DNA from 4 places in the Cellulomonas sp. A375-1 genome. Region 1 is predicted to be linked to each of the others. Evidence: riboswitches for the same ligand, from Rfam matches in the RefSeq annotation. Region 1 holds a riboswitch; each other region holds the start of a gene.
What was found. Region 1 has a riboswitch for S-adenosylmethionine ahead of CWIS_RS08285 (hypothetical protein). Riboswitches for the same ligand answer to the same signal wherever they lie in the genome.
Positions count from the first base shown of each region.

Region 2: it holds a riboswitch for S-adenosylmethionine, as region 1 does, so the genes downstream of both, CWIS_RS14150 (dicarboxylate/amino acid:cation symporter) here and CWIS_RS08285 (hypothetical protein) in region 1, are expected to answer to the same signal.
Region 3: it holds a riboswitch for S-adenosylmethionine, as region 1 does, so the genes downstream of both, CWIS_RS06080 (LLM class flavin-dependent oxidoreductase) here and CWIS_RS08285 (hypothetical protein) in region 1, are expected to answer to the same signal.
Region 4: it holds a riboswitch for S-adenosylmethionine, as region 1 does, so the genes downstream of both, CWIS_RS16360 (methylenetetrahydrofolate reductase) here and CWIS_RS08285 (hypothetical protein) in region 1, are expected to answer to the same signal.

Region 1 is NZ_LFKW01000075.1:4,339-10,109, reverse strand. It holds gene sufU (Fe-S cluster assembly sulfur transfer protein SufU) at 1-326, shown strand, start outside; gene CWIS_RS08300 (metal-sulfur cluster assembly factor) at 323-676, shown strand; gene CWIS_RS08295 (hypothetical protein) at 906-1,733, opposite strand; gene CWIS_RS08290 (helix-turn-helix domain-containing protein) at 1,717-2,808, opposite strand; SAM riboswitch class IV at 3,092-3,210, shown strand; gene CWIS_RS08285 (hypothetical protein) at 3,222-3,977, shown strand; gene CWIS_RS08280 (NYN domain-containing protein) at 4,027-4,983, opposite strand; gene CWIS_RS08275 (neutral zinc metallopeptidase) at 5,003-5,771, opposite strand, start outside.
Region 2 is NZ_LFKW01000133.1:16,932-22,702, forward strand. It holds gene CWIS_RS14145 (fibronectin type III domain-containing protein) at 1-1,110, opposite strand, end outside; gene CWIS_RS14150 (dicarboxylate/amino acid:cation symporter) at 1,175-2,638, opposite strand; SAM riboswitch class IV at 2,853-2,968, opposite strand; gene CWIS_RS14155 (hypothetical protein) at 3,161-3,478, opposite strand; gene CWIS_RS14160 (DUF5703 family protein) at 3,632-3,865, shown strand; gene CWIS_RS14165 (M20/M25/M40 family metallo-hydrolase) at 3,911-5,245, opposite strand; gene CWIS_RS14170 (M3 family metallopeptidase) at 5,318-5,771, opposite strand, start outside.
Region 3 is NZ_LFKW01000051.1:47,431-53,201, reverse strand. It holds gene CWIS_RS06090 (ABC transporter substrate-binding protein) at 1-865, opposite strand, end outside; gene CWIS_RS06085 (NtaA/DmoA family FMN-dependent monooxygenase) at 923-2,302, opposite strand; gene CWIS_RS06080 (LLM class flavin-dependent oxidoreductase) at 2,313-3,440, opposite strand; SAM riboswitch class IV at 3,879-3,996, opposite strand; gene purL (phosphoribosylformylglycinamidine synthase subunit PurL) at 4,208-5,771, opposite strand, start outside.
Region 4 is NZ_LFKW01000152.1:13,885-19,655, forward strand. It holds gene metE (5-methyltetrahydropteroyltriglutamate--homocysteine S-methyltransferase) at 1-866, opposite strand, end outside; gene CWIS_RS16360 (methylenetetrahydrofolate reductase) at 981-2,030, opposite strand; SAM riboswitch class I at 2,070-2,166, opposite strand; gene CWIS_RS16365 (hypothetical protein) at 2,321-2,506, opposite strand; gene CWIS_RS16370 (DNA-3-methyladenine glycosylase I) at 2,632-3,315, opposite strand; gene CWIS_RS16375 (DUF3418 domain-containing protein) at 3,714-5,771, opposite strand, start outside.

The DNA.
Region 1 (5,771 bases):
ACGACGCCGGCGTCGTGCGGGGCGTGCGCTGGGACGGCCAGGGCTGCTCGATCTCGCAGGCATCGGTCTCCGTGCTGCACGACCTCGTCGTGGACCAGCCGCTGACGACGGTCGACCGGCTCGCGGGCTCGTTCCGCGACCTCATGCAGTCCAAGGGCCAGGGCCTGGACGACGAGGACGCCGAGGAGGCCCTCGGCGACGCGGCGGCCTTCACGGGCGTCGGCAAGTTCTCGGCGCGCGTCAAGTGCGCCCTGCTCGGCTGGGTCGCGTTGAACGACGCGCTCATCAAGACCGGTGCGACCCGCACCGAGAGGGAGGACGCATGAGCACCCCCACCACACCGCCGGCCACGACGCCGTCGAGCCCGTCGCCCACGACGGTCGCCGACGTCGAGGAGGCCATGCGTGACGTCATCGACCCCGAGCTCGGCATCAACGTCGTCGACCTGGGACTCGTGTACGGCGTCTCGCTCGAGCAGAACACCGCGGTGATCGACATGACGCTCACGTCGGCGGCGTGCCCGCTGACGGACGTCATCGAGGACCAGTCGGCGCAGGCGCTCGACGGGATCGTCGACGGCTTCCGGATCAACTGGGTCTGGATGCCGCCGTGGGGCCCCGAGAAGATCACGTCCGACGGTCGCGAGCAGATGCGAGCGCTGGGCTTCAACATCTGAGGCAACACCACGGAGGCGGTGGACGACGAACGATTCGTCCACCGCCTTCTGTTGTCCCCAGCGGCCTTCGGCCACCACCCCTGCTCGCGCCCGCCCGAGCATCGCAGAGGTCAGTCGTGAGTCGGCGGTGTGATGGGCGTGTGCGAGCAGGCGGACGCCCCGCAGGTGCTTGGTCGACTCCTGACGACCTTGACGATGCTCGTGCGCGACGCGATCAGTTGCGTGTCCGTCAGACGAGCACCGACCCTCCCATCGACTCGAGGAGGTCGGTCACGAGCGACGTGAACGCGGGAGCGACGGACGGGTCATCGAGCGCGGCCGCGGTCGCGAGCTCCGGGAGGAGCCCTGTGGGTGTGGAGGCGTGCGCCTGGTAGAACGCGAGCGCCGTGCGGGAAGCGGTCGCGGCGTGCGGCTCGAGCACGTGCGCCCTGAAGCCCCGCACCAGATCGGCGGTCTCAACGGCCTGCAGTAGCCGGAACGCGTCCAGCGCGTCCTTCTGCTTGAGCCGGTCGGGCCGGGCCGCTGCCTGGTCGAGCCGTTCACCGATCTTGATTGCCTTGGCGGTCAGAAGCGCTGCGGGGCCCGCCACTCGCAGGTCGAAGGTGCGGGCGTCTGCCGGGTCGAGCGAGTCGATCCTGACGGCGACGTTGTCGACGAGCGCGGGCTCCAGTCCGTGGGCGATGCGGGCGGTGAGCTCGTCGTGCGGTACGAGATGTGCCGCACGCGCCGAGGGTCGGGTCCTGCCGGACTGGTGGGGCGCGACCATGATGTCGACCGCGACGGCGCTCAGGGCGACCCAGTGGCCGGGGTTCGGTCCCGGAGTGAACCCGGCCGCTCGCAAGGTCTCACCGATCTCGGGGGCGTCGGCAAGGCCGGCGGTGTCGATGGCGAGGTCGGCATCGGTGGTCATGACCGGGACGTTCAGCTCGGCGTCGCCAGTGTGGTGGTACACGGCCTGCGCACCGACCAGGACGAGGTTGTCCCGGTGTCCCTCGAGGGCGTCGAGGGCGTCCATCAGGACGCGACGGGCTGCCACGTACTCAGGATCGAGAGCCATCGTCGTCCTTCCATGCCGGGTCGGTTGCCTCCAGGCTGTCCATGAGCTGCTCTGCCTCGGCGTCGGCACGCCCGGGCAGGGTGAGCAGGTCGGCGACGACGAGAGGCGCCGGCGCAACGGCCACGCCGTCGTCGGGCAGGATGCGCTGGTCGGCCGGCGCGGCGATGACGACATTGGCCGTCGTGGGGTCGGCGTCGATCAGACCGAGGCTGCGCGCGAGGTCTCGAGGATCGGTGGCGTACAGGGCGAGCAGCCTCATCGGCGCGACCGGCGTGGCACCGTCGGGCAGCAGCGTGCGAGCAGCCGCCGAGCCGGTGAGCATGACGGGCGCGACGTCGACGAGCCGATCGATGGCGCGGGGCAGTCCGCGGGGCGCGATGAAGTACGCCACGACGGGGTTGGTGGAGGGGAAGGAGTAGTCGTGGGTCCAGCGCCGGATCAGGTCCCGGCGACGAACCGAGGTGATCTTGCCCGCCTCGTCGCGTTCGACGATCCCCTCGGCCACCAGGGTGGCCAGCAGCTTCGAGACCGAGCCCGGGGAGACTCCGGCAGCGGCCGCGAGCTCGCGGACGCCGACCGGCGCGTCTGTCGACGCCAGTGCACGGATCGAGCGGCTCGCCGCTACGCCGTTCAGGCGGGTGACGGCGCTGCTCGCCCGATCCTTGGGAGCCTTGGCGGCGCCCTGGCCGGTCACCACGACCGGGGGATCGTCGAGGGCGAGCCGAACCCACCCGGTCGCGTCGGCATAGCTGAATCCTTCGGCAGCGAGCGCCTTGCGTAGTGCCGGACCGATGTATGGCGATGCGTAGAGCACGGGCAGGGCCGCGGCTCGTCCGATGTCGCGCAGGGTGGACACGATCGCTGCGGACGAGACCGACGCGGAGCGCTTGGCCTCGACGACCAGTCGAGCGGAAGCGCCGACGGGTCCGGTGAGGTCGACGACCGCGTCGAAGCGCTGGTCGACCGTCTCGGCGTCGGTCCGCGCGGTGAGTGCCCAGGGCGCAGGAAGCAGCGCGTTGACGCTCGCCAGAGCGTCAACGACCACCTGCGTTTCTCGACTTGTGCTGTTTCCCATAACGAGAAACAGGCTAGACCGAGAGACGGCGAGACGCAACGCCTGCGCGACGTTCGGCGCTGGAGCGCCCCGACAGGGCGATCAGGCGGTGCGCTCGACCGCGGTCGCGTCGTCGAGGAGGGCTCGCCCGACGAGCTCGCGCGAGCCGGCGGCCCGTTCGCCCGCTTGCTCGCGCGGCAGGACCAGCACGTCGCGGCGGTGGTCTAGTCGCGTCGCCTGCGTTCGTGTGACGTGCGGCGTCGCACCTTGCTGGTGCGTCGCGCACCGCGTTAGCGTCTCCCCAGGTCAAGAGCGACCAGCGATACGCCCTCCGCGTGCTGGTCCGGCAACCGCGCACACTCGCGCACGGTGCCCCCGGAGGAAGACCGGCCCGACGGCGACCGCCGTCGGGAAGTGCGAAGGGGAGTACACCCATGAGTGAGAAGTTCCTGCGTGCCGACGGTCTCGTCGAGCTGCGCCCCGACCCCGCGAAGGTGGCCGACGCGGCCCGGAACCGGGTCGGCCTCATCACCACCGGGGAGCTGTGCACTGCGTGCCTGGTCGGTGACTGGGGCCAGTCGCTCCTCAAGGTCACCAAGACGCTGTGCGACGACTGCACGTGGCTGGAGTCCGAGGTGTCGCGCCGTGCGGGGACCGGGCGGTCGCGGGCAGGTCGGCCGGGCCCCGGTCCGCTGCGGGCAGGCGGTGCGTCGGATCCCGGCGACGCCGCATGGGCGTCGATCCGCGCCGCTCGCGTCGCGCGCGAGGAGCGGTTGGCCCCTGTGTTCGCGCGTGCGGTGATGCTCGGTGTGCCGGTGGTCGACCTGGGTCCGGGCACGGGCGGGTTCGTCCCGGCCATCGCGTACGAGGACGTCGAGCGGTTCGACCTCGTCCCGCGCGACGCCGGGGCGCGGGTCGCGCGGTTCGCCGAGTGGCTGCGCGTCCTCGCGCCCGAGGACCATGCGGCGCGCAGCGCCGTCCTGGCGGACGTCCACGAGCTCGCGCGGGTCCTCCGTGCGGAGCAGGCGCGCGCGCGGCGGGCGCGGGCACGTGCGGAGCTGGACCGCGCGGGCCGCGAGGTCGTGCAGGCGCTGGCGACGGTCGGTCGTGCACCGCGCACGGTGGGCGCAGCGGCAGGGCGTCTCGTCCGCGCACGGTTCGCCTCGGTCGACGGACGGGTTCGCGCCTAGGGCTGCCGCCTTGACGGCGGTGTGGTCCACCCAGGGAGTCACACCGCCGTCAGCGGTAGCTGGGGCGCAGGCGGACGCGGGGCTGGTGCTTGGCCGACTCCTTGGAGATCTCGACGATGCTCGCGCGCGACGCGACGAAGTCGCTGAACGACGAGTAGCCCAACGGCCGCTCGACGAACGCCGGGTCGAGGCGCATCATCTGGTTCTTGACCTCGCCGTACGACAGCCACGGCTCGTCGTCCTTCTTGGCGTGGATGAGGCGCATGGCCCGCATGAGGAGCTGGGTGGCGCGCCGCTGAGCGGCGCGGTCCCCGGCGGGAGCCGGAGCGTCATTGGCGGTGACCTGCCCGGCTGCCGAACCCGCGCGTTCCGGCGCGTCGTCGGTGGTCGCGGGCGCCACGGGGGGCGCGTCGTCCGCGTCGTCGTCCTCGGGGGTGGTGCTCGTGTCGAGCAGGGCGTCGTAGTCGGCGAACTCGTCGCACGCGGACATGAGCGAGCGGCTCGTCGAGCCCGCGACGCCGACGCCGATCACGGTGCGGCCCAGGCGCTTGGCACGCTGCGCGAGCGCGATGTAGTCCGAGTCGCCGGCGACGATCACGACGTGCGTCACGTCCACGAGCCGGAACAGGTCCTCGATGACGTCGACGGCGAGGCGGATGTCCGCGCCGTTCTTCATGCGCGGGCCCACGGGGAACAGCTGGGTGAGGTCGACGGCCCGGTCGATGAGCTGCTGGTGGTAGCCGGCGTTGACCGGCTGGGACCAGTCCGCGTACGCGCGGCTCACGACGACCCGGCCGAACGACGACGCGTAGTCGATGATCGCGTCGACGTCGACGCGTGCGGTGCGCAGCTTCGTCGGGACGTCGCCGTCGGCGTCGAGGCGGTACTTGCGCGCGTCGTCGGACTGGAAGGCGCCGCGCCGGTGGACCTGGTCGTAGCGGGAGATCACGATGTTGTCGAAGTCGATGTAGACCGCGACGCGGGCAGCGCTCTCGTCGGTGCTCATGGGGCGAGTCTGCCGGACGTCAGAGGGTGCGAGCGGCGAACGTGTCGCACGCCGCGAGGTCGCGCTGCTCGTAGCCGGTCGTGAACCACCGCTGCCGCTGCTCGCTCGACCCGTGCGTCCAGGAGTCCGGGTTGACGTTCGTGCCGGACTGCTCCTGGATGTGGTCGTCGCCGACGGCCGCGGCCGCGTCGAGCGCCTGCGCGAGCTCGGCGGCCGAGATGGGCTCGAGGTAGGTCACGCCCGTGTCGGGGTCCTTCGTCGTCGCCGCGTTGCCGGCCCACATGCCCGCGTAGCAGTCCGCCTGCAGCTCGACGCGCACCGAGTCCGACTCGGCACCCGAGCCACCGCGGTCGGCCTGGCCGAACACCCCGGTGACGTTCTGGATGTGGTGGCCGTACTCGTGCGCGTAGACGTACATCTCCGCGAGCGGCCCGCCCTCGGCGCCGAACCGGCTGGTCAGCTCGTCGAAGAAGCCGAGGTCGAGGTAGATGGTCTGGTCGCCGGGGCAGTAGAACGGGCCCGAGGCCGACGACGCCTGACCGCATGCCGTCGAGACCGCCGAGGTGAACTCCACGGCCTCGGGGATGGTGGCGCTCGCGTCGGACATCGTCGAGGACCAGTAGGTGTCGAGCGAGTCGAGCGTCGCCGACAGTCGGCAGGCGCGGTCGGTGTTCGCCTGCTCGGCCGTGCACGCGCCGATGGTCGAGTCGTTCCCGGGCTCGCCGCCGCCGCCGAGCAGCGCCCCGGGGTCGACGTTGCCGCCGGACAGCAGCGTGATCGCCAGGATC
Region 2 (5,771 bases), on a different contig from region 1:
GTGGTGAGCACCCCGCGGGGCGTCGTCCGGAACGACCACGTCGGTGGCGAACGCGCCCTGCTCGTCGGTCGTGACGGTCGTGAGCCGGACCGGGTCGGAGTGCAGCTCGACGTCGAGGTCGACGCCCGCGGCGTAACCCGCTCCGGTCAGCGCGACGGTCGCACCGGGGACGACCTCCCCCGTCCAGGTCAGCGTGCCGACGACCGACGCGGGCGGCGTGCCGACCGTCACCGGCACCGACGGGGTGGAGGCCGCGGACTCACCGACGTCGTTCACCGCGCGGACCGCGGCGCGGTAGCTGCCGTCCGGCAGGTCCAGGAACTCGTAGGTGGTGGTCGCCGCGTCGACCTCGGCGCGGTTGCCCCCGCTGAGCAGGACGACGTAGCCCGTCACGCTGTCGAGGTCCACGTCGACCGACGGCTCCCACGTCACGACGATCGTCGTGCCGTCGACCGTGAGGGTCGGTGTGCCGGGTGCGGAGGGCGCTCCGGGCACGACGGCCTCGTCGGGATCGATCCCGAGGTCGTCGGACACGGGCGCCGCAGGAGCCGGGACGCCCGGCGCTGTCGTGGCACCGGGAGCGGGCGTGCTCGTCGGGGGCCTGGTCGCGCCCGGGGAGGGCGTCGTGCCGGGCACAGGCGTCCTGCCGGGCGCCGGGGTCGCACGCGGCGTGGGAGTCGTGCCGGGCGTCGGCGCCTTGGTCGGTGTCGGGCTCGCCGACGGCTTCGGCGTGGGCGACTTCGTCGGGGTCGGCGTCAGGTTGTAGTCGGACGGGAGGTTGTCCGCGTAGAGCACCTCGTCGGCCGCGCCCTGCCAGATCCCGGTGCTGGCGCTGCTCTGCACGATGCGCCCCTTGTACTTGGGGTTCTTCCCGTCGTACTCGTGGCACGTCGGGATCGGCTGGCACCACTTGTCCTCGGCGAGGTTGACGAGCGCGGCGCCCTTGTCGTCCTGGAGGCAGTGCTGGTCGTCGCCGCCATCGACCCACTCGACGGTGGCCGCGCTCGCGCGGGTCGCCTGCAGGACCGGCAGGCCGAGGGCGATCACGCCGACGACGAGCGCCGCGACCAGGGGCAGGCTCCGGCGGCCGAGCTGGAGAAGAGGGTTCACGAGGGGGCGCTTTCTACGGGAAGGGGGTGCGGGGGCACGGGGGGCGAGGACGGGTGCGGGCGGGTCAGCGGGAGCCGACGGGAACGCGCGGGCTGGGCTCGATCGCGCACGCGCCGACGGGCACGCCGCCCCAGAGGGCGTCGTCGTCGGTCGTCGCCGGGGACGCCGGGTTCGAGCGTTCCGGCGTCACGGGCTCCCCGAGGTCGACGGACCGGTCCACGGAGGAGCGGAAGATCGCGTCGTCCAGGCGGCCCTCCTTGCGCGCGACGATGGTCGCGGCGACCGCGGCCGAGGTCACGTTGTTCGTGGTCCGCGCCATGTCGGCGAGCGCGCTGATCGGCAGCGTCAGGATGATGACCTCGAGCGGGAGCCCCGCAGCGGCCAGCACGGTCGTCGCGGTGACCGTCGCGGTCCCGGGCACGCCCGCGGTGCCGATCGAGACGACGAGGCCGAGCAGCACCAGCACCGCGTAGTCACCGAGCCCGTACGGGATGCCGAGTGCGTTGACGCTGTACACGGCCAGGAGCACCGGCCAGATCCCGGCGCAGCCCGGCATCCCGATCGTCGTGCCGAGCGGCGCCGTGAAACCCGCGATCTCGGCGGGCACGCCGACGCGCTCCCGGAGCAGGCTCGTGGTGAGCGGCAGCGTCCCGGCGCTGCTCTGCGTCGTGAACGCGGTGAGCTGCGCGGGGAAGATCCGGCGGAAGAACGCGACGGGGCTCACGTTCGCGGACACCCGCAGGAACACGCCGTTCACGAGGTAGGTGTGGGCGAAGCAGACGACGAACGCGACGACGAGCAGCGTGAACAGCGGCCAGAGCTGGCTCGTGTCCGCCGAGACGGTCGACGTGAACGACGCCGTGAGGGCGAGCACCGCGTAGGGCGTGAGGCTGATGACGAAGCCGACCGCGCGGTAGATGATCTCGCGTGACGCCTCGACGAACGCCTTGAACGGGGCGACCTTCTGCGGGTTCTTGTCGGCCACCAGCGAGCACGAGACCGCCACGAGGATGCTCACGAGGATGATCGGGATGATGTTGTTCTCGGACACGTCCTTGACGATGTTCGTCGGGAAGAAGCCGATGAACACCGACGTGAACGGCTGCTGGACCGAGTCGAGCGACCGGGTGTCCACGTCCTGCGTGCCCAGGTGCGCGCCCTTGCCGAGCCCGACCAGCAGCGCCGTGCCGAGTGCGAGGAAGATCGCGACGAGGTTGAGGCTGAGCAGCCAGTAGACCGACCGTCCGCCGATGGTCCGCAGCTGCGACGTCGAGCCCAGCGACGTGATGCTCGACAGGATCGAGACGATCACGAGCGGGGCCACGATGGTCAGCAGCAGGTTGACGTAGACCCGGCCGAGTGGCTGGACGTACTCGACGTGGTCGCGGAACACCACGCCGACAGCGACGCCGAGGAACAGCCCGACGAACGTCAGCACGCTGAAGTTCACGCGCTTGCGTGCGAGGGCGAACAGGCCGGCGAACAGGCCGACGGTGACGGCGAGCGCTGCGGCGTCCCAGACGTTCACGGGGTGCTCCGATCGTGCGAGGGCAGCTCCCACGACCGGGGACGGTCAGGGAGTGCTCAGGGAGGGGGAAGGGCGTGCGGCGCGCGGGACGAGGCCTCGCGCACCGAGGTGACGACGTGCGTCAGAAGGCAGCGCAGGAACATCGACGGAGTCGGTGCTCGTTCGCACACCTCACGCCCGTGCTCCTCGTCGTCGGCAGGCGCCGATCCCGCGGCGCCCGTGCTTGCCGTCGTGCACGCGCACGACGGCCTGGTCCTCACCCGGGGCACCCCACCACGGACGGAGGGTTGCCGGTCTCCCAGCCGGGGCTTGTCGGAGACGCTCGTGACCTGGTCTTCCACGACCGGATCGGCTTATGCCGACTATACCGGTCGCTTTTTCCTTGCAGGCTCTTTCTAGTGACGACGGGAGCGCGGTGTCAACAACCGGGACCCGGTGGTCCGCACTCCGAGACGCTTGTCACCCGTTCGGCCGCACCGTGGGGACCTCCCGCTCGCACCCTTGACGTGCGGCGCCGCGGGGTCAGCGCGCGGGTTCGACCTCGTCGTACTCGTCGTCGCCCGCCCAGTCGCCCTCGGCGTCCTCGGACTCGTCGTCGCCACCCTCGACGTCGTCGTCGAAGTCGTCGTCCTCGTCGTCCTCCTCGGCGAGGTAGAACGGCGTGGCCTCACCGTGGACAGTCCCGAGGGCGTCGTCGTACACCTCGAAGGCGTCGGCCAGGACGTCGTACGCGTCGTCGACCGCGGGGTCGTCCTCGCCCTGGCGCGCGACGACAGCGTTGTAGTGCGCCTCGAGCGCTGCGACGAATCGGTCCAGCGCGGCACGGGGGTCGACGGTCATGTCCGAACGGTACCGCCGCGACGGGGTGCCCGGCAGGACCGAGGGCCGCCACCACTCCCCCGCAGCGTGCGACCCGCCTCTCGGCGTACGCACGGCACCCCGCGACGCGGTGCACAATGGGCGCCACGCGAGTCGGCAACGGGAGGGTGGCGGATGACCGTCGAGACGCGTCAGCGACGCCGGGACTGGGTCGCGCAGGGTGGGCAGTACGAGTACCGGGTCCTGGTCCTCCCCCGGACGACCAGCCGCAACGACGTCCAGCGCATGCTCGTCGAGCACGCCGAGTACGGGCGCTGGGAGCTGGCCCGGTCGGTGCTCTACGTGGGTGGCGAGCGACGCGTCTGGCTGCGGCGCAAGATCCTGCGGGTCCGCAGCACGCTCGACTGACCGCCGGCCCGCCTGCGACGACGACGCCCCAGCGGGCACAGCCCGTCAGCAGGTCGACAGGAGCCGGTCCAGGACGCGCGTGCCGAACTTCAGGGCGTCGATCGACACGCGCTCGTCGACGCCGTGGAACATGCCCGCGAAGTCGAGGTCCGGGGGCAGGCGCAGGGGCGCGAACCCGTAGCCCGTGATCCCCAGCTGCGAGAGCGACTTGTTGTCCGTCCCGCCCGAGAGCATGTACGGCAGCACGGCGGCCCCGGGGTCCTCGGCGAGCAGGGCGTCGGTCATCGCGTCGACCAGCGAGCCCGTCGTCGGCGCCTCGAGCGCCACGTCGCGGTGGATGTCCTCGATGCGCACGTGCGGGCCGGCGAGCCGCTCGATCGTCGCGCGGAACTCGTCCTCGCGGCCCGGCAGGAAGCGACCGTCCACGGCGGCCTCCGCGCGTCCGGGCACGACGTTCGCCTTGTAGCCCGCGGTGAGCTGCGTCGGGTTCGACGTGTGCCGCAGGGTCGCGCCGACGAACCTGCTCGCGGGGCCGAGCGCGGCGACCAGCGCGTCGATGCCCTGCTCGTCGTACGGGTCGAACGGCAACCCGGTGAGGTCCGCGACGCCTTCCAGCAGCGCACGGACCGTGGGCGTGAGCTCGAGCGGCCACGTGTGGCGACCGATCCGCGCGACTGCCTCCGCCAGGTGCGTCACGGCGTTGTCGGGCGTGACCTGGCTGCCGTGGCCCGCGCGCCCCTCGGCGACGAGCCTCAGCCAGGCCAGGCCCTTCTCGGCCGTCTGCACGAGGTACGCACGCCGCCCGGCGACCGTGACCGAGAAGCCGCCGACCTCGCTGATCGCCTCGCTCGCGCCCTCGAAGATCTCGGGCTTGTGGTCGACGGCCCAGTGCGCGCCGTACGTGCCGCCGGCCTCCTCGTCGGCGAACATCGCCAGCACGACGTCGCGCGCCGGCTTGCGGCCCTCGCGCGCCATCTGCCGCACGACCGACAGGATCATCGCGTCCATGTCCTTCATGTCGACCGCGCCGCGGCCCCACAGCAGGTCGCCGTCGACGTGGCCCGCGAACGGGTCCACCGTCCAGTCGTCGGCCTGCGCGGGCACCACGTCGAGGTGACCGTGCACGACGAGCGCCGGCCGGCTGCGGTCCGCGCCCTCGATCCGCACCGCGAGGCTCGTGCGCCCCGGCGCGCTCTCGAACACGTCGGGCTCGAGCCCGACGTCGCTCAGCAGCGTCGCCGTGTACTCACCGGCCGCGCGCTCCCCCGGCCCGGAGCCGTCCCCGTAGTTCGAGGTGTCGAACCGGATGAGGTCGCGGCAGATGTCCACGACCTCGTCGGCGGCGGTCGGCTGGGGGTTGCGGGGCTCGGTCGTCGGCACGCGCCCACCGTACCCGCGCGCGCGGACGGCCCCCGACGGCAGCGGGGCCGCCCGCGCACGACGACTCCGCCGCTAGACCGTGGCGGCCGCCGTCAGGCCGCGACGCACCAGCAGCGGCTCGATCTGCGGGTCACGGCCGCGCAGGTCGCGGAACGCCTGGAGCGGGTCGATCGAGCCGCCCCGGCCCAGCAGCTTGGCACGGAACGCGTCACCGTTCTCCCGGCGCAGGCCACCGTTCTCGCGGAACCACTCGACCGTGTCCGCGTCGAGCACCTCGGACCAGATGTAGGAGTAGTAGCCCGCCGAGTAGCCGCTCGAGAACACGTGGTTGAAGTACGCGCTGCGGTAGCGCGGCGGCACGGGCGCGAACGCCACCCCCGCACCCTCGAGCGCCGCGGCCTCGAACGCCTCGACGTCGTCGGGGTCCGTGGGCACCTCGTCGGGCGACAGGCGGTACCAGGCCTGGTCGAGCAGCGCCGCGGCGAGGTACTCCGTGGTGCGGAAGCCCTCGCCGTCCTGGCGGCCC
Region 3 (5,771 bases), on a different contig from region 1:
CGTCCTGCGGGAGCACGTCACCCACCGCGTCGAACTGGTCGGACGCGAGTCCGCCCGCGCGGACCCCGGACTCCGGGACCACCGTGAAGTCGATCTGGTCGAGGTACGCCTCGCCCTGGTTCCGCGAGACCTCCGAGGCCCACGCATAGCCGTCGCGCCGCGTGATCACCGCCCCCTGGTCCTGCGTGTAGCTCTCGAGCACGAACGGGCCCGAGCCGACGACCTCGCCCTGCAGCCGTGCGGCGGGGTCGGCCGTCGCGGTGGCGTCGGACAGGATCGCGAGCGAGACGGTCGACGTGGCCTGCAGGAACTGCGCGTTCGGTGCGCCGAACACGACCGTGACCGTGTGCTCGTCGTCCACGCGCGTCTCGGTGTAGCCGCCCAGGTAGCTCGCCGCGAGCGGCGCCGACGCGCCGAGCGGGCCCGCGAGCGCGTCGAGGTTCGCCTTGACCGTGGTCGCGGTCAGCGGGGTGCCGTCCGAGAACGTCACGTCGTCGCGCAGGTGGAACGTGAAGGTCGTGAGGTCGTCGCTCACGTCCCAGCTCGTCGCGAGCCACGGCACGATCTCGCCCGTGGCCGGGTCCTGGTCGGTCAGGGAGTCCGCGAGCTGGCGCGCGATGTAGATGCTCACGTTCGAGCCGACCTGCTGCGGGTCGACGCCCGACGGCGACGCACCGAGCGCGAAGCGCAGCGTCCCGCCCGGGGTCGCGGTGGCCGTATCCGGGGTCGAGGTCGCGGACGTCGCGGGTCCGGCCGCGGGGTCGCCGCTGCCCGACGAGCAGGCGGCCAGCAGCAGGGCGGGGGCGAGCAAGGAGGCGGCCAGCACCCGGTAGCGGGTGCGGCGGCGGTCGACGGTGCTGGTCATGATGTCCTCTCGAGGGGCCCGAAGGCCGGGGGATGAACGGGCAGAGCGCTGGTCCGGTCAGGCGGTGAGCTCGGCCGCCGCGTGCTGCGACGCCGGATCGGGGCGGGCCAGGCCCAGGTGGTCGCGCAGGGTCGGGCCGGTGTAGTCGGAGCGGAACGAGCCGCGCTCCTGCAGCAGCGGGATCACCTGGTCGAGCACGTCGTCGAGGCCGTGCGGCGTCAGGTGCGGGACGAGGATGAAGCCGTCCGAGGCGTCCTCCTGGACGTGCCTGTCCAGGTCGTCGGCCACCTGCTGCGCCGTTCCGACGAACGAGCCGCGGGTCGTCGTGCGGATCACGAGGTCGCGGATCGACCAGCGGTTCGCCTCGGCCTGCTCACGCCACGCGCGGGCGACCGCGAGCGGGTCGGTGGTGTGGCGCACCCGACCGCGCGTGATCGAGATGTTCTCGACGTCGGGATCGACCTCCGGCAGCGGGCCGTCCGGGTCGTAGGCCGTCAGGTCACGGCCCCACACCTGCTCGAGGAACGCGATCGCGGTCGGGCCGGAGACCTGCTGCCGCCGGATGTGCTCGGCGCGCTCGTGCGCCTCGTCGGTTGTCTGGCCGATGACGACCGTCGTCGCCGGGAGGATCTTCAGGTCCCCACGGGTGCGGCCGTTCGCGACGAGGCGCGCCTGCACGTCGTCGTAGAACGCACGGCCCGCCTCGAACGTCGAGTGCATCGAGAAGATGACGTCCGCGGTGCGTGCCGCGAAGTCCCGGCCCTGCGCCGAGTCGCCCGCCTGGAACAGCACCGGATGACCCTGTGGCCCGCGCGGCGTCGTGAACGTCCCCCGGACCTGCGCGTGCGTGCCGTCGTGCACCACCTCACGCACGCCGGCGTCGCGCAGGAACCGGCCGGTCGCCGTGTCCGCGAGCACCGCGTCGTCGTCCCACGAGTCCCACAGGGCGCGGGCGACCCGCACGACCTCCGCGGCGCGCTCGTACCGCTCGGCGTACGGGAGGTACCCGCCACGCCGGAAGTTCTCGCCCGTGAACGCGTCCGGGCTCGTCACCAGGTTCCACGCGGCGCGACCACCGGAGAGCAGGTCGAGCGTCGCGAACTGCCGCGCGAGCTCCCACGGCTCGTTGAACGTCGTGTTGATCGTCCCCGCGAGCCCGATGCGCTCGGTGACCGCCGCGATCGCCGCGAGCACGGGGAGGGTGTCGGGCCGGCCGACGACGTCGAGGTCGTGGATGCGCCCTTTGTGCTCGCGCAGGCGCAGACCCTCGGCGAGGAAGAAGAAGTCGAGCTTGGCGGCCTCGGCGCGCGTCGCGAGGTGCTCGAACGAGTCGAAGTCGATCTGGCTACCCGAGTCCGGGTCGCTCCAGACGGTCGTGCTGTTGACCCCCGGGAAGTGGATGCCCAGGTGGATCTGCTTGCGCGGTCGCGTCGTCATGGCCCCGCCCTCAGGCCGTCGCGGCGAACACGTTGGCGGGACGCGTCAGACCGAGCGTGTCGCGCAGCGTGCGACCCGGGTAGGCGGTGCGGAACAGTCCTGCGCTCTGCAGGATCGGCACGACCCGGTGGACAAGCACGTCGAGGTCGGTGGACAGCGACGACGGCCGCACGTGGAAGCCGTCGACGGCACCCGCCGCGACCCACGTCTCGATCGTCTCGGCCAGCGCACCGGCCGTCCCCACGTGCACGAGCGAGTCCGTCGCCCACGACGACGGCTCGAGGTCGTCGAGCAGCTCGAGGCGCGCACGCGCGCTCGACTCGTCGTCGGCCAGGACGACGTACGTGTCGACGAGCACGCGCACCTCGTCGGTGCTGCGGCCCGCGTCGCCCGCCAGGTCGTCCAGCCGCGCGCGCTGGGCGAGCGCGTCGTCGAGGCTCGTCGCGCGCAGGCGCACCACGTCGGCCCGGCGCGCGGCCAACGCGAGCGCCTCGTCGCTCGTCGCCGTCACCACGACCGGCGGCCGGCCCTGCGGCGGCCGCGGCGTGATCGACGGACCCTTGACCGCGAACCGGATGCCCTCGTAGTCGACGTGGTGCAGCTTGTCGCGGTCCACGAACCGGCTCGTGGCCTGGTCCCGGATCTCCGCGTCGTCCTCCCACGAGTCCCACAGCCGGCCGACGACGTCGATCACCTCGCCCGCCTCGTCGATCGCGTCGACCTCGTCCTGCGCGGCCTTGCGCCCGAACGCGTCCGTCGCCTGCTGCGTCGTCGACCAGCCGACCTGCCACGCGGCGCGCCCCCTGCTGACGTGGTCGATCGTCGCGACCGCCTTCGAGACGTGGAACGGCTCGGTGTGCGTCGTGTCGATCGTCGGCACCAGACCGATGCCCGCCGAGCGGGGCGCCAGGCGCGAGGCGACGAGCGCGGCGTCGAGCCGTCCCTGCACGCCGTGGCGGGTCACGGGCTGCAGCGAGAACGCGTCGTCGAACGCGACGAGGTCGAGCAGGCCGCGCTGCGCGGTCGCGACGAGGGCGTCCAGGCGCTGCGCGTCGAACAGCCGCTGCGCCTGCGAGCCGAGCGTGCGCCAGGCGGCGGGGTGCGCACCGGCGTCGGTGAGGTCGACGCCTAGGTGCACCGACCGAGTGCGGTCCGAGCGCGAGCGAGGGTGGGAGTGCTGGGACATCGAAGGGCTCCATCTCGAGGCCGCGTGCGCGGCGGGTGATCGGTGGTCCGTGGCGTGCCGCGGGCCCGCCTGCCGTCGGCGAGGACGCCGCGGTCGGCGCACGCGCGCAGGACCGGACGGCTGGGGCCGTCAGGTGGTGGGTGGGAAGGTCGCCGGCGCCGGCGTGGCCCGCCCAGACGGGCGCGGTCCGGGAGGACGGCGCCAGTCAGCGCCGGTCAGCGCCGGCGACGAGCGGTGTGGCCCGCGGGCCCCGGTGCGCGGGACGTCGTCTCAGCGACAGCTCTCGGCGGCGCACCTGACGCGACAGCGCGTGCACAGGTGCGTGGCGCGGACGTCCGCGGTCAGGCTCCTCGTGCTCATGCGTGCGGTCTCCTTCGTCCCCTGTCCGGGGTCTGGCGCGTTGCTCGGACGGCGGGTGCCGCTCGAGCCAGGTCCTCACCCGGGGCACCCCGCCGCGCGGGAGGGTTGCCGTCCGACCAGCCGGGGCTACGCGTCGGAGCTCATGACCTCTGTCCGCAGACCGACAATCCGGACTGCGTTGGTCAGAAATTAGGGGTGGGGCCGGACGGAGTCAACGGCGCATCCCGTCGGTCCCACAATCTGGACTGAATAAGTCGGGTTATCGTCGGGCGACCCCGCACGACCCTGACGCGCGCAGGGACGACGAAGCCCGCGGGCCGCACCGAGCGGCACCGCGGGCTTCGTCCGAGCAGGGGTGGTCAGCCGAAGTGGCGCGGGAGCGTCGCCTCGAAGACCTCGCCGGCCTCGGCCAGCGGGATCGTGAACAGGCCCTCGACCTCGACGGCGGGGCCCGCCTCCTCGTCGCCCGTCGCGACGTCGGCCGTCTGGCCCAGCTTGAGTGCCGGCACGCCGCGCGCGACGCACAGGTCGGCGAAGCGCACCTCCTCCGAGCGCGGCACGGCGACCAGCGCACGCGCCGTGGACTCCGAGAACAGCGCCTCGAACGGCGTGACGCCGTCGCGCTCGCACAGCGCGTCGAGCGAGACGCGCACGCCCACGCCGAACCGCAGCGAGGACTCGAGCAGCGCCTGGACCAGACCGCCCTCCGACAGGTCGTGCGCGGCGTCCACCAGGTCGTCGCGCGCCGCGTTCTGCAGCACCGCGCCGAGACGACGCTCGGCCGCCAGGTCGACCGCGGGCGGCAGGCCGCCGAGGTGGTCGTGCACGACGTCGGCCCACGCGGAGCCGTCGAGCTCGGCGCGCGTCGTGCCGAGCAGGTAGACCGCGATGCCGGGCGCGGTCCAGCCCGAGGGCACCGCGGCGGCCACGTCGTCGAGCACGCCCAGCACGCCGACGACGGGCGTCGGGTGGATCGCCGAGTCGATCAGGCCGGGCTCGCCCGTGCCGTTGTAGAGCGAGACGTTGCCGCCGGTCACCGGGACCTCGAGCACCTGGCACGCGTCGGCCAGGCCGCGGATCGCCTCGACGAGCTGCCACATCGAGTCGGGGTGCTCGGGGCTGCCGAAGTTGAGGCAGTCCGTCACGGCGAGCGGGCGCGCACCCGTCGTCGCGACGTTGCGGTACGCCTCCGCGAGCGCGAGCTGCGCGCCCGTGTACGGGTCGAGCTTGCCGTAGCGGCCGTTGGCGTCGGTCGCGAGAGCGACGCCGAGACCCGTGGTCTCGTCGACGCGCACGACCCCCGAGTCGTCGGGCTGCGCGAGCGCCGTGTTGCCCTGCACGAAGCGGTCGTACTGCTTGGTCACCCACGACTTCGAGGCCAGGTTGGGCGAGCCGAGCAGCCGCAGCGCGGTCGCGCGCAGCTCGTCGGGGCTCGTCGGACGCGCGAGCGACGCGGACGTGTCCGCGTTCAGGCCGTCCTGCCACGCGGGACGCGCGTACGGGCGGTCGTACACCGGACCCTCGTGCGCGACGGTCTTCGGGTCGACGTCGACGATGCGGTGGCCGTGGTGGTCGATCGTCAGGCGACCCGTGCCCGTGACCTCGCCGATGATCGCCGTCTCGACGTCCCACTTCGCGGTGATCGCGAGGAACTCGTCCAGCTTGGCGGGCGTGACGACCGCCATCATGCGCTCCTGCGACTCCGACATGAGGATCTCGCCGGCCGTCAGGGTGGGGTCGCGCAGCAGCACGTTCTCGAGGTCGACGTGCATGCCGCCGTCACCGTTGGACGCGAGCTCGGACGTCGCGCACGAGATACCGGCGGCACCCAGGTCCTGGATGCCCTCGACGACGCGCGCGGCGTACAGCTCGAGGCAGCACTCGATGAGCACCTTCTCCATGAACGGGTCGCCGACCTGCACC
Region 4 (5,771 bases), on a different contig from region 1:
CCCTTGACCAGGTCCAGGCCGATCGCCTCGACATCGGTGGCGGCCAGCACCGGGAGCGCCGCGCCCAGGTCGCCGTACGGGGCGGCGACGAAGATCGCGGGCCGCTGCGGACGGGTCAGGTCGGTGCTCAGCGCGCGGTACGCCTCGACGGTCGCGGCGAGCAGGCGCTCGACCGGCACGTCGATGCTCTCCGAGACGAGCGCCGGCTCCTCGAGCTGCACCCACGTGGCGCCCGCGGCGGCGAGGTCCTGCAGCAGGTCGGCGTAGACCGGCAGCAGGTCGTGCAGGCGGTCGATCGGGGAGAAGTCCGCGGGTGCGCCCTCGGTGGCCTTCGCGAGCGCGAGGTAGGTCACCGGACCGACGATCACAGGGCGCGTGAGCACGCCCTCGGAGAGCGCCTCGACGAACTCCGCGACCGGACGCGTGCCCGCGTAGCGGAACGTCGTCTCGGGGCCGATCTCCGGAACCAGGTAGTGGTAGTTCGTGTCGAACCACTTGGTCATCTCGAGCGGCAGGTCGTCGCCGCGGCCGCGCGCCACGGTCGAGTAGCCCGCGAGGTCGAGTGCGCCGTCCTCGTCGACCAGGTCGGCGAACCGCGCGGGGATCGCGCCGACGACCGCGCTCGCGTCGAGCACGTGGTCGTAGAACGAGAACGCGCTCGGGATCGCGGGGACGTCCTTCGGCAGGCCGAGCTCGACCAGGCGGTCACGCGTCCGACGACGCAGCTGCGCGGCGGTCGCCTCGACCTCGTCGGCCGTCGACCGCCCGGCCCAGAACGCCTCGATGGCCTTCTTGAGCTCGCGGCGCGGCCCGATGCGCGGGTAGCCGAGCACGGAGCCGGTCGGGAACTGCGGGGTCTCGCTCATCAGGGTCCAGCCTTCGGTGTCGTGGTCGTGCAGGGGACTGACGTTCTGGGGTGGTGCTCGGGTGGTGCGTGGTTCTCGGGTCGTGCGTGGGTGCGGGCGGGCCGACGACGGGCGTCAGTCGCGACCGCGGCCGTCCAGGTCGGCGCCCTCGAGCAGGTCGAGCGCGGCGCCGTGGGTGTTGAACGTGTAGAGGTGCACGCCCGGTGCGCCGCCGTCGAGGATCCCGTTGATGAGGTCCACGCCCGCGCGGATCCCGCGGCGGTGCCGCTCGCGCTCGTCGTCCGCCGAGGCGAGCGTCTCGAGCAGCGCGCGGGGCACGGGGACGCCCGTGAGCGCCTGCACGCGCTCGAGGCGCGCCGGGTCGGTCGCCGGGATGATGCCCGGGATGATCGGGATGACCACGCCGGCCTCGCGCGCCTCGGCGACGAGCCCGAGGTACGCCTCGGCGTCGTAGAACACCTGAGTGATCGCGAAGTCCGCGCCCGCCTCCTGCTTGGCCAGCAGGGAGGCCACGTCCTGCGCTCGCGTGCCGCCCGTCGCCGCGTTGCCGCGCGGGAACGCGGCGACCGCGACCGACAGCGGCCGCACCCGCGCCCGCACTGCCTGGGCCGGGCTCGCCGTGCACCGGCGGCTCTCGATCTCGCGCAGCAGCCCGACGAGCTCGCTCGCGGTCGCCAGGCCGTCGGGGTGCGCCTGCCAGTCGTCCTGGCCGACGGGCGGGTCGCCGCGCAGCGCGAGGAACGAGCGGACGCCCTCGTCGAGGAACTCCTCGACGATCGTCGTGATCTCCTCGCGGCTCGTCCCGACGCACGTCAGGTGCGCGATCGGCGACAGTGACGTCTCCTGGAGCAGCCGGGACACCAGCGCGCGCGACGTCTCGCGCGTCTTGCCCGAGGCGCCGTAGGTCACCGAGACGAAGTCCGGGTGCACCGACTCGAGCGCCCGCACGGTCTCCCACAGGCGCGGGGCGGCCTGCGGGTTGCGCGGCGGGAAGAGCTCGAACGAGATCGTCGGGCGGTCGACGCTGCCCAGCGGACGCGGTGACGGCGCGACGTGCGTGCCGGTCACGGCGCGCGTCTCGGTCGTCGTGGTGGCGCCGGGCGCGGCGAGCGCGTCGGAGGGCCGCGGGGCGGCCACGGGCGGGACTGCGGTCGCGGCGCTCACGCGGACGGACCGTTCAGACACGAGGTCTGCGACATGTCGACTCCATCGGTCCTGGCGGAAGCACCCACACCCTCGTCGCGGAGGGGGGTTGCTGCGGCGTCAACGAGCCAGGTCTCTCGGCCGCTCTGGATGGTTGTCGTGATCGTAGGCCGGGAGCCCACATGCTGACCACGAGTTCTCACTTTGTGAGACCGGCGGGTCGCAGAGCGGACAGTCCACGACTGCGTCGGCCGTCGTGGAACGCGAGGGGGCGATCGCGTCCCTTGCTGGTGCGGCCCGGGGCGCGGAGGTCAGCCGAGCGGGCGCGGGCGCTGGTGGGGGATCTCGCCCCAGTTCAGGGCGCCGCCGGCCACCGACAGCAGGCCCGCCTCGACGGCCTCGAGCACGTCGGCGTCCGGTGCCTGGGCACCGGCCATGGCCTCCCGCGCACCGAGAACGGCTTCGAGCCGCATCTCGGGGTCGGGCATCTCGGTCATGCGCGGAACTGTAGCCGCGGTCCTCGATCAGGCGAAGTCCCGGCGCAGCGATCACCCGAGCGGAGCACACGCCGCCGCGACGGACACGTGTCCCGGGACCGGCGGCCGCGCCCGGGGCAACCGGGTCAGTGGGGTGCGCAAGGGCAGGTCACGAGGTGGTCGTCGACGAGTCCGCACGCCTGCATCGCCGCGTAGGCGGTTGTCGGCCCGATGAACCGGAACCCTGCCGACTTGAGCTCGCGGGCGAGCGCGCGCGACTCGGGCGTGGCCGCCGGGACGTCCGCCCACGACGCCGGGCGCACGTGCTGGGAGCGGTCCGGCGCGAACGACCAGAAGATCGAGTCGAGCGTCCGACCGGACGCGTGCAGGTCCAGCAGCGCGCGGGCGTTGGCGATCGTGGCCTCGATCTTCTGGCGGTTCCGCACGATGCTCGCGTCCCCCAGCAGCCGTTCGACGTCGTGCTCGTCGTACCCCGCGACGACCTCCGGATCGAACCCCGCGAACGCCGCCCGGAACGACTCACGCTTGCGCAGCACCGTGATCCACGCGAGCCCGGACTGGAACCCCTCGAGGGCGATCCGCTCGAACAGCGCCGCCTCGCCGTGCACGGGGACGCCCCACTCCTCGTCGTGGTAGCGCTCGTACAGTGGGTCCCCGTCCCCGAAGCACCGCCCGCTGACCCGAGGCGGCTCGGGTGCGCTCGCGGGCGCCAGCAGTGCGCTCAGGACATCGGGCGTGCGGACATCGGGCGTGCGGGCATCAGGTGTGAGCGCGTCAGGTGTGAGCGCGTCAGGTGGGGATGCAGCCATGGGGCGAGTCTGGCCCGTGGCACCGACACGCGTGGCCTCTTCGACACAACCTGTGGACGACGAGCGGTCACCCCCGCCGCACCCCCGCCCCCGCCCAGACTCGACCGGCCCCGACGCGACCCGCCGCGGCTCGACCCGACCCGACCCGACTCGACCCAGTGTCTGCTCCGGCTTTGGCGGCGGAATGCGCGAGTGGCCGCTGGGTCGTGGTCTCTCCGACCCGCGACCCAGCGTGTGCTCCGGCTCGGGCGGTGGGATGCGCGAGTAGGCGCTGGGTCGTCGTCTCTCCGATCCGCGACCCAGGGTCTGCTCCAGGTACAGCGGGGGGAGGGGCGAGCAGGCGCCGGGTCGTGGGGTTTCTAGTGATCGAGGCGGGGCTGCGGTGGCTCGGCGGAGCGTCAGGACAGCGCGGTGAGAAGCTTGCGGACGCGCTGCGGAGAGACCGGCGTCGGCGTGCCGAGCTGCTGCGCGAACAGGCTCACGCGCAGCTCCTCGATCTGCCACCGGACCTCGGCCCGGCGTGCCGGGTCAGCACCGGGCGCCGCGGCCAGCGCGTCCTCGAGGTCACGCACCTGCCACGCCAGGTCCGCGTCGCGCGCGGGGTTCTCCGCGGCCTTCGTCAGTCGGTACCGGGCCGCGCGCAGGTAGCGCGGCAGGTGCACCAGGCGGTCGGCACCCGTCTCGACGACGAAGCCCGCGTGCACCAGGCCGCCGGCCTGCGCCCGGACGTCCGAGGCGGTGGCCAGCAGCGCCAGGCTCGTCGTGCCCTTGAGGTCGACCTCGAGCTCGCGCCAGGCCGTGAGCACGTCGACGAGCGTGCCGACGAGCGCGTGCACCCGGTCCTCGAGCCGGTCGCGCAGCCACGTGCGCAGCTCGGCGTACTGCGCGGCGTCGCGGACATCCTGCGGGGCGCGGCGCGGCGTCCCGGCGCCGAGGTGCTCGGCGACGAGCGCGTCGATCGCCGCGAGCTGCACGTCCTCGACCAGCGCCTCGCGGCTGGGGTAGGGGTTGGCGGCCAGCGCGAGCGCCTGCGCGCCGCTCCAGCGCGACGTGACGCGCGCCGGGGCGAGCCCGATGTCGAGCAGCAGCAGGCGTCGCAGCCCGGCGCGTGCGGCGGCCGGGCGCGCGGACTCGTCGGCGAGCGTGCGCACCGAGACCGTCGCCGGTCCGCCCGCGCGCTCCTCGACCAGCGAGGGGAACGCGCGCACGAGCGTCGCGCCCGAGCGCACCTCGACCACCTCGGGGAGCGTGAGGTCGTCGGGCCACGTCGTGAGCCCGCTCCGCGTGACACCCTCCACGAGCGACCCCGCGGCCGACGAGCCCGTACCCGACGGGCCCCCCGCCGACGAGCCGGCAGCAGACGGACCCGCAGACGACAAGCCCGCAGCCGACGAGGCTCCCGACGATCCCCCGGCGCCCGCGGACGCACCCGCGCGGTCCGACGAGCTGCCCGGCACCGCGCCGCCCCCGCCGCCCGGCCGACGCCGTTCGTCGTCCCGCCCACGCCCGCGCGGCGCAGGACGGCCCGCGTCGTCGGCCACCAGACCCGCCTCGCGCATCGCCTGCCGCAGCGCGGACCGCACCGCCGTGTCGACCGCGTCCTGCGCACGCCCCGCGAGCCGGTGCTGCAGCGCGGCGAGGTCCTTGCCCTCGTCGACCACCCCGCCGCGGTCGCCGACCACCCGGAACGTCACGCGTAGGTGCGCGGGCAGCCGCTCGTCGTCGAACGCGTCGGCGGGGACGTCCACGTCCCGCACGGCGCGCACGGCCGAGGCGAACGCCTGGTGGAACGACGGAGCGGCGTCGCCGGCGCGGACCGTGTCGGCCCACGACGCGGTGTGCTCGCGCAGCCACGCGCTCACCGCGCGGCCCACGTCGGGTGCCGGGACCAGCTGCACGCGCACGGGCTTGGGCAGCGCGCGGATCGTCGCGACGACGAGCTCGTCGAGCAGCCCGGGCACCATCCAGCCGAACCCGTCGGGCGTCAGCCGCGGCAGCTGCGCGAGCGGGATGTGGACGGTGACCCCGTCAGCCTCGGTGCCGGGCTCGAACTGGTAGGTCAGCGGAAGCGACAGGTCGCCCTGCGGCCAGCGCGACGGGAACGACGACTCGTCGATCGCGTCGGCGTCGGACGAGACGAGCAGCTCGCGCGAGTACGTGAGCAGGTCGGGGTCGCGGCGCCGCGCGGTCTTCCACCACTGGTCGAAGTGCCGCGCCGAGACGACGTCGGCCGGCACGCGCTCGTCGTAGAAGTCGAACAGCGCGTCCTCGTCGGCCAGCAGGTCCGCGCGGCGGGCGCGAGCCGCGAGCTCGGTGGCCTCGGCGAGCAGGCGCCGGTTCTCGTGGAAGAACTCGTGGTGCGTGGTCCACTCGCCCTGCACGAGCGCGTGCCGCACGAACAGCTCGCGCGCCGCCTCCGGGTCGACCTTCGCGTACAGCACGCGCCGCCCCGCGAC